2 regions of the Delftia sp. DLF01 genome follow, and region 1 is predicted to be linked to the other one. Evidence: riboswitches for the same ligand, from Rfam matches in the RefSeq annotation. Region 1 holds a riboswitch; the other holds the start of a gene.
The links. A riboswitch is a leader RNA that binds a small molecule or an ion and turns the genes downstream of it on or off. The one in region 1 is predicted to bind thiamine pyrophosphate.

Region 1 (3,403 bases):
GGGCGCGATGTCGATGGTCAGCGGGCCCAGGGTGTAGAACGGCGCCTCATGGCAGTGCTTGAGCTGCTCGGTCATGTTGGCCTGGATCATGTGCATGGGCACGTGGCCGGGGCCTTCGATCATGGTCTGCACGTCGTGCTTCCAGGCCAGCTGGGTCAGCTCGCCCAGGGTCTTGAGTTCGGCGAACTGGGCCTCGTCATTGGCGTCCGAGGCGCTGCCGGGGCGCAGGCCGTCGCCCAGCGAGAAGCTGACGTCGTACTGCTTCATGATGTCGCAGATGTCCTCGAAGTGCTCGTACAGGAAGCTCTCGCGGTGGTGGGCCATGCACCACTTGGCCATGATGGAGCCGCCGCGCGAGACGATGCCCGTGCGGCGCTGGGCCGTGAGGTGGATGTAGGCCAGGCGCACGCCGGCATGGATGGTGAAGTAGTCCACGCCCTGCTCGGCCTGCTCGATCAGCGTGTCGCGGAAGATGGGCCAGGTCAGGTCCTCGGCGATGCCGCCCACTTTTTCCAGCGCCTGGTAGATGGGCACGGTGCCGATGGGCACGGGCGAGTTGCGGATGATCCAGTCGCGCGTGGTGTGGATGTTCTTGCCCGTGGACAGGTCCATCACGTTGTCCGCGCCCCAGCGGATGGCCCAGACCAGCTTCTCGACCTCTTCCTCGATGCTGGAGGTGACGGCCGAGTTGCCGATGTTGGCGTTGATCTTGACCTTGAAGTTGCGCCCGATGGCCATGGGCTCGATCTCGGGGTGGTTGATGTTGGCCGGGATGATGGCGCGGCCGCGCGCCACTTCGTCGCGCACGAATTCGGGCGTGATGATCTTGGGGATGGCGGCGCCCAGGCCGTTGCCGGCCAGGCGGGCCTCGCGCGCGGCGTCCTGCTGGTACTCGGCCATCCATTCGCGGCGGCCGTTCTCGCGCAGGGCCACGTATTCCATCTCGGGCGTGATGATGCCCTTGCGCGCGTAGTGCATCTGGGTGACGTTGCCGCCGCTCTTGGCGCGGCGCGGCTGGCGCTGCAGGGATGCGGCCTCGGCCCGCAGGCGGGCCACGCGCTCGTCTTCCTCGCCGCGCTTGCCGCCGTCGTCCAGGGCCTGGCGCAGGCGGCCGGCGTAGTACTCGCTGTCGCCGCGCGACTCGATCCAGGCATTGCGCACGCCCGGCAGGCCGCTGCGCACGTCGATGGCCACGGCCGGGTCGGTGTAGGGGCCCGAGGTGTCATAGACGCTGACCTGCTCGCCATTGGTCAGCTGGATATCGCGCACGGGCACGCTCAGGCCGGAATGCAGGCTGCCTTGCAGATAGCTCTTGGTGGAGGCCGGGAACGGCTTGCGCGACTGCGCCAGCAGATCGGAAAAACGCTGTGCGTCGGGAGCTTCGCCGGCTGCGGGAGTGAAGATGGAATCGGGAGCGTTCATGTCGGGTTCCTTGCGTTCAAAGCGTCGATCAACAACGCTCCGGGAACCGGACACTCCTTGGGCTGTGCCAAAGGCCGCGCACCGGGCTATGCCAGTGTGGGCCTGCCAGGGCCGTATGGCCTTGGCCCCTGGTTGCCACGCACGCCAAGGCGCACGAGCAGCCTTGGTTGGCAAGGGCCGATGTGCGTTGGATGGTGGCCTGCCTGGCCGTTGCGGCCCTGCGTGTATCCGCCGTGGCGGACTTCCATCCTCTGACTTCGGCCCCGCTTCAGGGTCCCGCTCTTCTTCCGCCGGTATCAACCGGATCAAGTTCGTCGGGTTCGCCGCCTGGCCCATGCAGCGCATGGACCGGTTGGCATCTCAGTGCATCAGCACACCCCGGAGCAGAGCGCAGTATAGGGGATGGCAAGGCGCCCTTGCCCTGCGGGTTTGCCCAGGGGCCTGAAGGCCCTGCTCAGTCGAAGCCGCGCATCTGTGCCCATTCGGCCACCGGTGCGCGCGTGGCGCGCCAGCCGTTGATGGGGGCATCCTTGTCCTCGTAGCCCAGCGCAATGCCGAAGGCCACGTGGTAGCCCTCGGGCAGCGCCAGCGCCTGGGTCACGGCGTCGTTGTAGCGGCGCCAGAAGCCCTGGGCGCAGGTGGCCAGGCCATTGGCGCAGGCCAGCAGCATGAAGGACTGCAGGTAGATGCCCAGGTCCACCCATTGCGGCAGGCCCATGCGCTCGTCCACCGCCACGATCAGGCCCACGGGCGCGCCGAAGAACTGGCCGTTGCGCGCCAGCTGCTCCAGCCGCGCAGGCTTGTCGTCGCGCGGAATGCCCAGCGACTGGTACAGCTCTTCGCCATTGGCAAAGCGCCGGCTGCGGTAGGGCTCCCAGAGATTGGGCGGGTAGGACAGGCCGGGCTGGGCGTCCTGGGGCTCGGCTTCGGCAACGGCGGTCAGCAGTTGCTGCAGCGGCTCGCCCGTCAGCGCCAGCACGCGCCAGGGCTGCAGGTTGCCGCCCGAGGCCGCTTGTGCCGACTGTTCCATCAGGGAGCGCACCAGCGCCGCATCGGGCGACTGGGGCAGGAAGGCGCGCACGGAGCGGCGCGCATGCAAGGCCTGTTCAACGTTCATGCTGGTCGGAGTCTCCGGTCTTCTTGGGGGATCTTGGGGGATCTTTGGTGATCTTCTGCAGGCCTACTTGCCCATGATCTGGTCGATCTTGTCCTTCTGGAACGCCTGCGGGCGCTCGGACTCGCAGGGCACGCAGTCGCCCACCTTGCTGCCGGCCGAGAGCTTGGCAATGGCCTCCCACAACAGCGCGATCTGCTGCTCATGCGCGGCCGCGCCATCGCTCAGGCCGCGCATGGCCTGGGCCACGGGGTCCATTTCCTGGGTGATGCCGTAGGCCGTGAATGGCTGGGGCGCGGCAGAGGCAGGGACCTTGATGGACTCGGCCTTGGCCGATGCCAGGTCGTGCTCGGTCACATCGGCGCTGTGGCCGTTCTTGCTGGCGATGATGCGCGCCGGAATGCCCACGGCCGTGGCGCCTGCGGGCACGGGCTTGATGACCACGGCATTGCTGCCGATCTTGGCACCGTCGCCCACCTCGAAGCCGCCCAGCACCTTGGCACCTGCGCTGACCACCACATCGCGGCCCAGCGTGGGATGGCGCTTGGCGCCCTTGTACAGCGAGGTGCCGCCCAGGGTCACGCCGTGGTAGATGGTGCAGCCGTCGCCGACCACGGCCGTCTCGCCGATGACGACGCCCATGCCGTGGTCGATGAAGACGCGCTCGCCGATGACGGCGCCGGGGTGGATCTCGATGCCGGTGAGCCAGCGGCCGATGTGCGAGATGAAGCGCCCCAGCCACTTGAGGCCATGGTTCCAGCACCAGTGCGCCGGGCGTTGCAGCCAGATCGCATGAAGACCCGGATAACAGGTGATGACCTCCCAGGTGCTGCGTGCCGCAGGGTCGCGGTCGAGGATGCACTGGAT
Region 2 (3,403 bases), on a different contig from region 1:
GGAGGCCCTGGGCGCGCTGGACGGATCACGCAGCCTGCGCGAAGTGGCCGTGGCCGCCGCGCTGTACGTGATCATCGCCAGCCTGGCCGCCTGGGCCTGGAGCAAGAAGGTGGCGCAGGGGCCCGTGGAGTGGGTGATGCGACGGCTGACGGCACTGGATTGATCCACAGTCTGGAAATTGCGCTCGAATGAAGTCACCGTCTTGATGGCCACAATGCCTTGATTGTCTACACTTGCCCCCATTCAAAAATGGGGGAGATTCAATGGCTGAGGCGGTTTACAAGAAATGGCTCAGGGCTGTGATCGGGCTGCAATGCCTGTTGATCCTGGCCTTTGTCTTTCGGGGTTGGCTGTTGCCCGACCCATTGGGCCCCAGGCTTCCCTCAATCCAAGGCAATACAGTGTGGATTCAAAGCCATGGCGCTTTGCATCAGTTTGATCGGCAGGGCACACGCCTGCAGCGTCTGGAGTTGGCGCAATTGGGTTTGACCCCATCGGTCAGCAGCCTTCAGTTCATTGGCGAGAAGACGCTTTGGGCGCATGACCAGGGAAGTGTGCATCGCTGCGATCTGGCAATGCAGCGCTGCGTGGCGCTGGATCTGCCCGATTTGTCCACACGCGGTGGCTATCGCTGGATGCGGGTAACGGCCGATGAAGCGCAGATTGTGGTCTCCGACGCATCCAATCACCGCGTTCTCGTTTACCAGCGCGACGCCGCTTCCAGTGCAGCGCAAGCCTATGTGCTGCTCAAGACCTACAGCGAAGGCCTGCGCTTTCCGAATCAGACGCTGCAGGTAGGCGAGCGTATGTGGGTGGCCAATACCAACCGCCATCAGATTGCGCAAATCGATACGGCACAGAGCACCCAGGCCGCGCCTGCCGTATTTCCCGTGGAATATGCGGGCCTGCGTTCCGGGCGCCGCTTCCCGTTCGCCATGCAGCTGGATGGCCAGCAGCGTCTATGGGTGCTGGTGGCAGACTCGAGCATGCGGGGAGCAGATCTGCTGTTGATGGATTCCCAGTTGAGGCCTGAACGGGTGATGCCGCTTTCGCCCGACCAGGACCCGAACGCCATCGCCATGGTGGGTCAGGAGTTGTTGCTGCCGGACATGACCCAATTCACCGTCCATCGCGTGGATCTGGACGGCCGCGTGCTGGAGCCTTTCGGGGATGCTCCATTCCGCGGCGAGCTGGCGTCTGCCCGCTCGTCCTATGAATGGGGCAGGCGGTTGCCTTCGTTCCTGCTGGGCAGCATCGGGGTATTGATGGCTCTGGGACTGTGGCTTGCCTGGAAGGCGGGGGAATTGCGCCAATTGGGCGGCAAGCGCTGGCAGGAAGTGGGCGACACCGAAGCCTCCAGCGCGGTCGTGGTTTCCTCACCGTCCCAGCACGCCGCGCAGGCTTCTCAAGCCTCGGAAGGAAAGCCGCTGGTCACTTCGGTCACGGCGCTTGCGGGCAGCACCGTGAAGCGCAGGCGTGCGCTTGCCATGGTTGGCGTTCTGCATTGCCTGGTTGCAGGGGGGATGGTCTACTGGTTCTTGCCGCTTTTGCACCAGCGCGACTGCGGTCCGGACAAATCGTGCGATCCAACGGGCATGCTCGGTGTCCTGCTGGTGCTTTTGGCCGTGTTGCCGCTGTGTTTGTATGCATGGCTCTGGCGCAAGCTCAAGCAGCTGGAGACCATGCGCATAGCCACGGACGGGCATCGGATCGCGGTACGCATGGCACGCAGGACCCGAAAATTCGATGCCAGTCGCGTCACCTGCACGCGCCAGCATCTGTGGATGGGCCTTCGCGCCATTCCCCTGCGACTCAATGGCAGTCCCCTGTTCGACGAGGCCGCGTTCAGGCGCGAGATCCTGGCGCGGTTGCCGCAGCTGCAGGTGCGCGATGGCGCCTGGGACTTCGCCGTGGCACGCCACTTCTGGTCCAACAGTGGTGTGCTGGGCAAGGCCTTGGTGCTGCTGTATGTCGCGACCTTGCTGGGTTTTGGGGTTCGCCTGCTGGCCTGACGGGGTTGGCGACCCTGCTGTAAGATAGCCCTCCGCTCCGGGGTGCACGCCAGTGCTGAGATCCACACCCGAGAACTTGAACCGGGTCATTCCGGCGGAAGAAGAGCTTGCACCCCTGCGTGGCCGCCCATGCGCCACGGGCGGGGGAGCCTTCGGAGCATCACGTCCCAGCTCTCGAAGGAATTCCATGGACAAGGCCCGGCCCCAGGCGGCTTCTTTGGTCGCAGACCTGCTTGCATTCATCGCCATGGACGGCTGCACCGACGAGCAGTTCGACGCACTGGCCCTGCGGCTGTTCGCCTACCAATACGAATCGAATGCGCCGTTTCGCAGCTTCTGCCAGCGGCGCGGCGCCACGCTGCGCAATGTGAAGACCTGGAGCGACATTCCCGCCGTGCCCATCGATGCGTTCAAGGCCATGGAGCTGCGCAGCGAGCCGGCCTCGCCCGCGGAGCGCGTGTTCATGACCAGCGGCACCACGGGCCAGGCCAAGGGACTGTCCGCGCGCGGGCGCCACTTCCATCCCGCGCTCGATGTCTACGATGCGTCGATGACGCGCAACTTCGCGCAGCGCTTCATGGCCGGGCACGAGCGCCTGCCCATGGGCATCCTCTTTCCCGACGAGCAGGCCATGCCCAACTCTTCGCTGGCCCACTACCTGGCGCTGGCCAAGACGGAATTCGGCACTCCTGACAGCCGCTACTTCCTCACCCCCGACGGCCTGGACATGCCCGGCCTGTGCGCCGTGCTGGAGGAATCCGAGCGCAGCGGTCGCCCCTATGCGCTGCTGGGCGCCAGCTTCAGCCTGGTGCATGTGATGGATGCGCTGCGCGAGCAGGGCCGCAGCTTTTGCCTGCCGCCAGGCAGCCGCATCCTGGACACGGGCGGCTACAAGGGCCAGTCGCGCGAGCTGCCGCTGGAGGATTTCTACGCCGACCTGTCTCGGTTGCTGGGCGTGCCGCGCAGCCACTGCATCAACATGTACGGCATGACCGAGTTGAGCACGCAGTTCTACGACGACGGCAATGCCACGCTGCCCTCGGTCAAGTCGGGGCCGCACTGGATACGCTCGCGCCTGGTCGAGCCCGTCACCGGCCGCAGCGTGGCGCCCGGCGAGCGCGGCATTCTCGTGCACTGCGACCTGGCCAACTACAACGCGGTCACCACCATCCTCACCGAGGACGTGGGCCTGTGGGCCGGCCATGGCGAGAACAGCGGTTTCCTGTTGCTGGGGCGTGCCGAGGGCGCAGCGGCCAAGGGCTGCTCGCTGGCGGTCGATGAATTCGTGAAGGCCGCTGCTGCATGAACATCGAGCGGATCACGGCCGGCTACCTGCCCGAACTGCCTGGTTTGCGCGAGGCCGAGGTGCAGTGGCATGTGCTGCCCTTCGA

Region 2: it holds a riboswitch for thiamine pyrophosphate, as region 1 does, so the genes downstream of both, IB269_RS04945 (hypothetical protein) here and thiC (phosphomethylpyrimidine synthase ThiC) in region 1, are expected to answer to the same signal.

Annotation. Positions count from the first base shown of each region.
Region 1 covers NZ_JACVAZ010000007.1:49,234-52,636, reverse strand. The annotation lists gene thiC (phosphomethylpyrimidine synthase ThiC) at 1-1,422, opposite strand, end outside; TPP riboswitch at 1,688-1,813, opposite strand; gene IB269_RS27510 (nitroreductase) at 1,877-2,539, opposite strand; gene cysE (serine O-acetyltransferase) at 2,603-3,403, opposite strand, start outside.
Region 2 covers NZ_JACVAZ010000001.1:1,123,217-1,126,619, forward strand. The annotation lists gene IB269_RS04935 (DUF418 domain-containing protein) at 1-163, shown strand, start outside; gene IB269_RS04940 (YncE family protein) at 264-2,012, shown strand; TPP riboswitch at 2,041-2,132, shown strand; gene IB269_RS04945 (hypothetical protein) at 2,200-3,318, shown strand; gene IB269_RS04950 (acyl-CoA reductase) at 3,315-3,403, shown strand, end outside.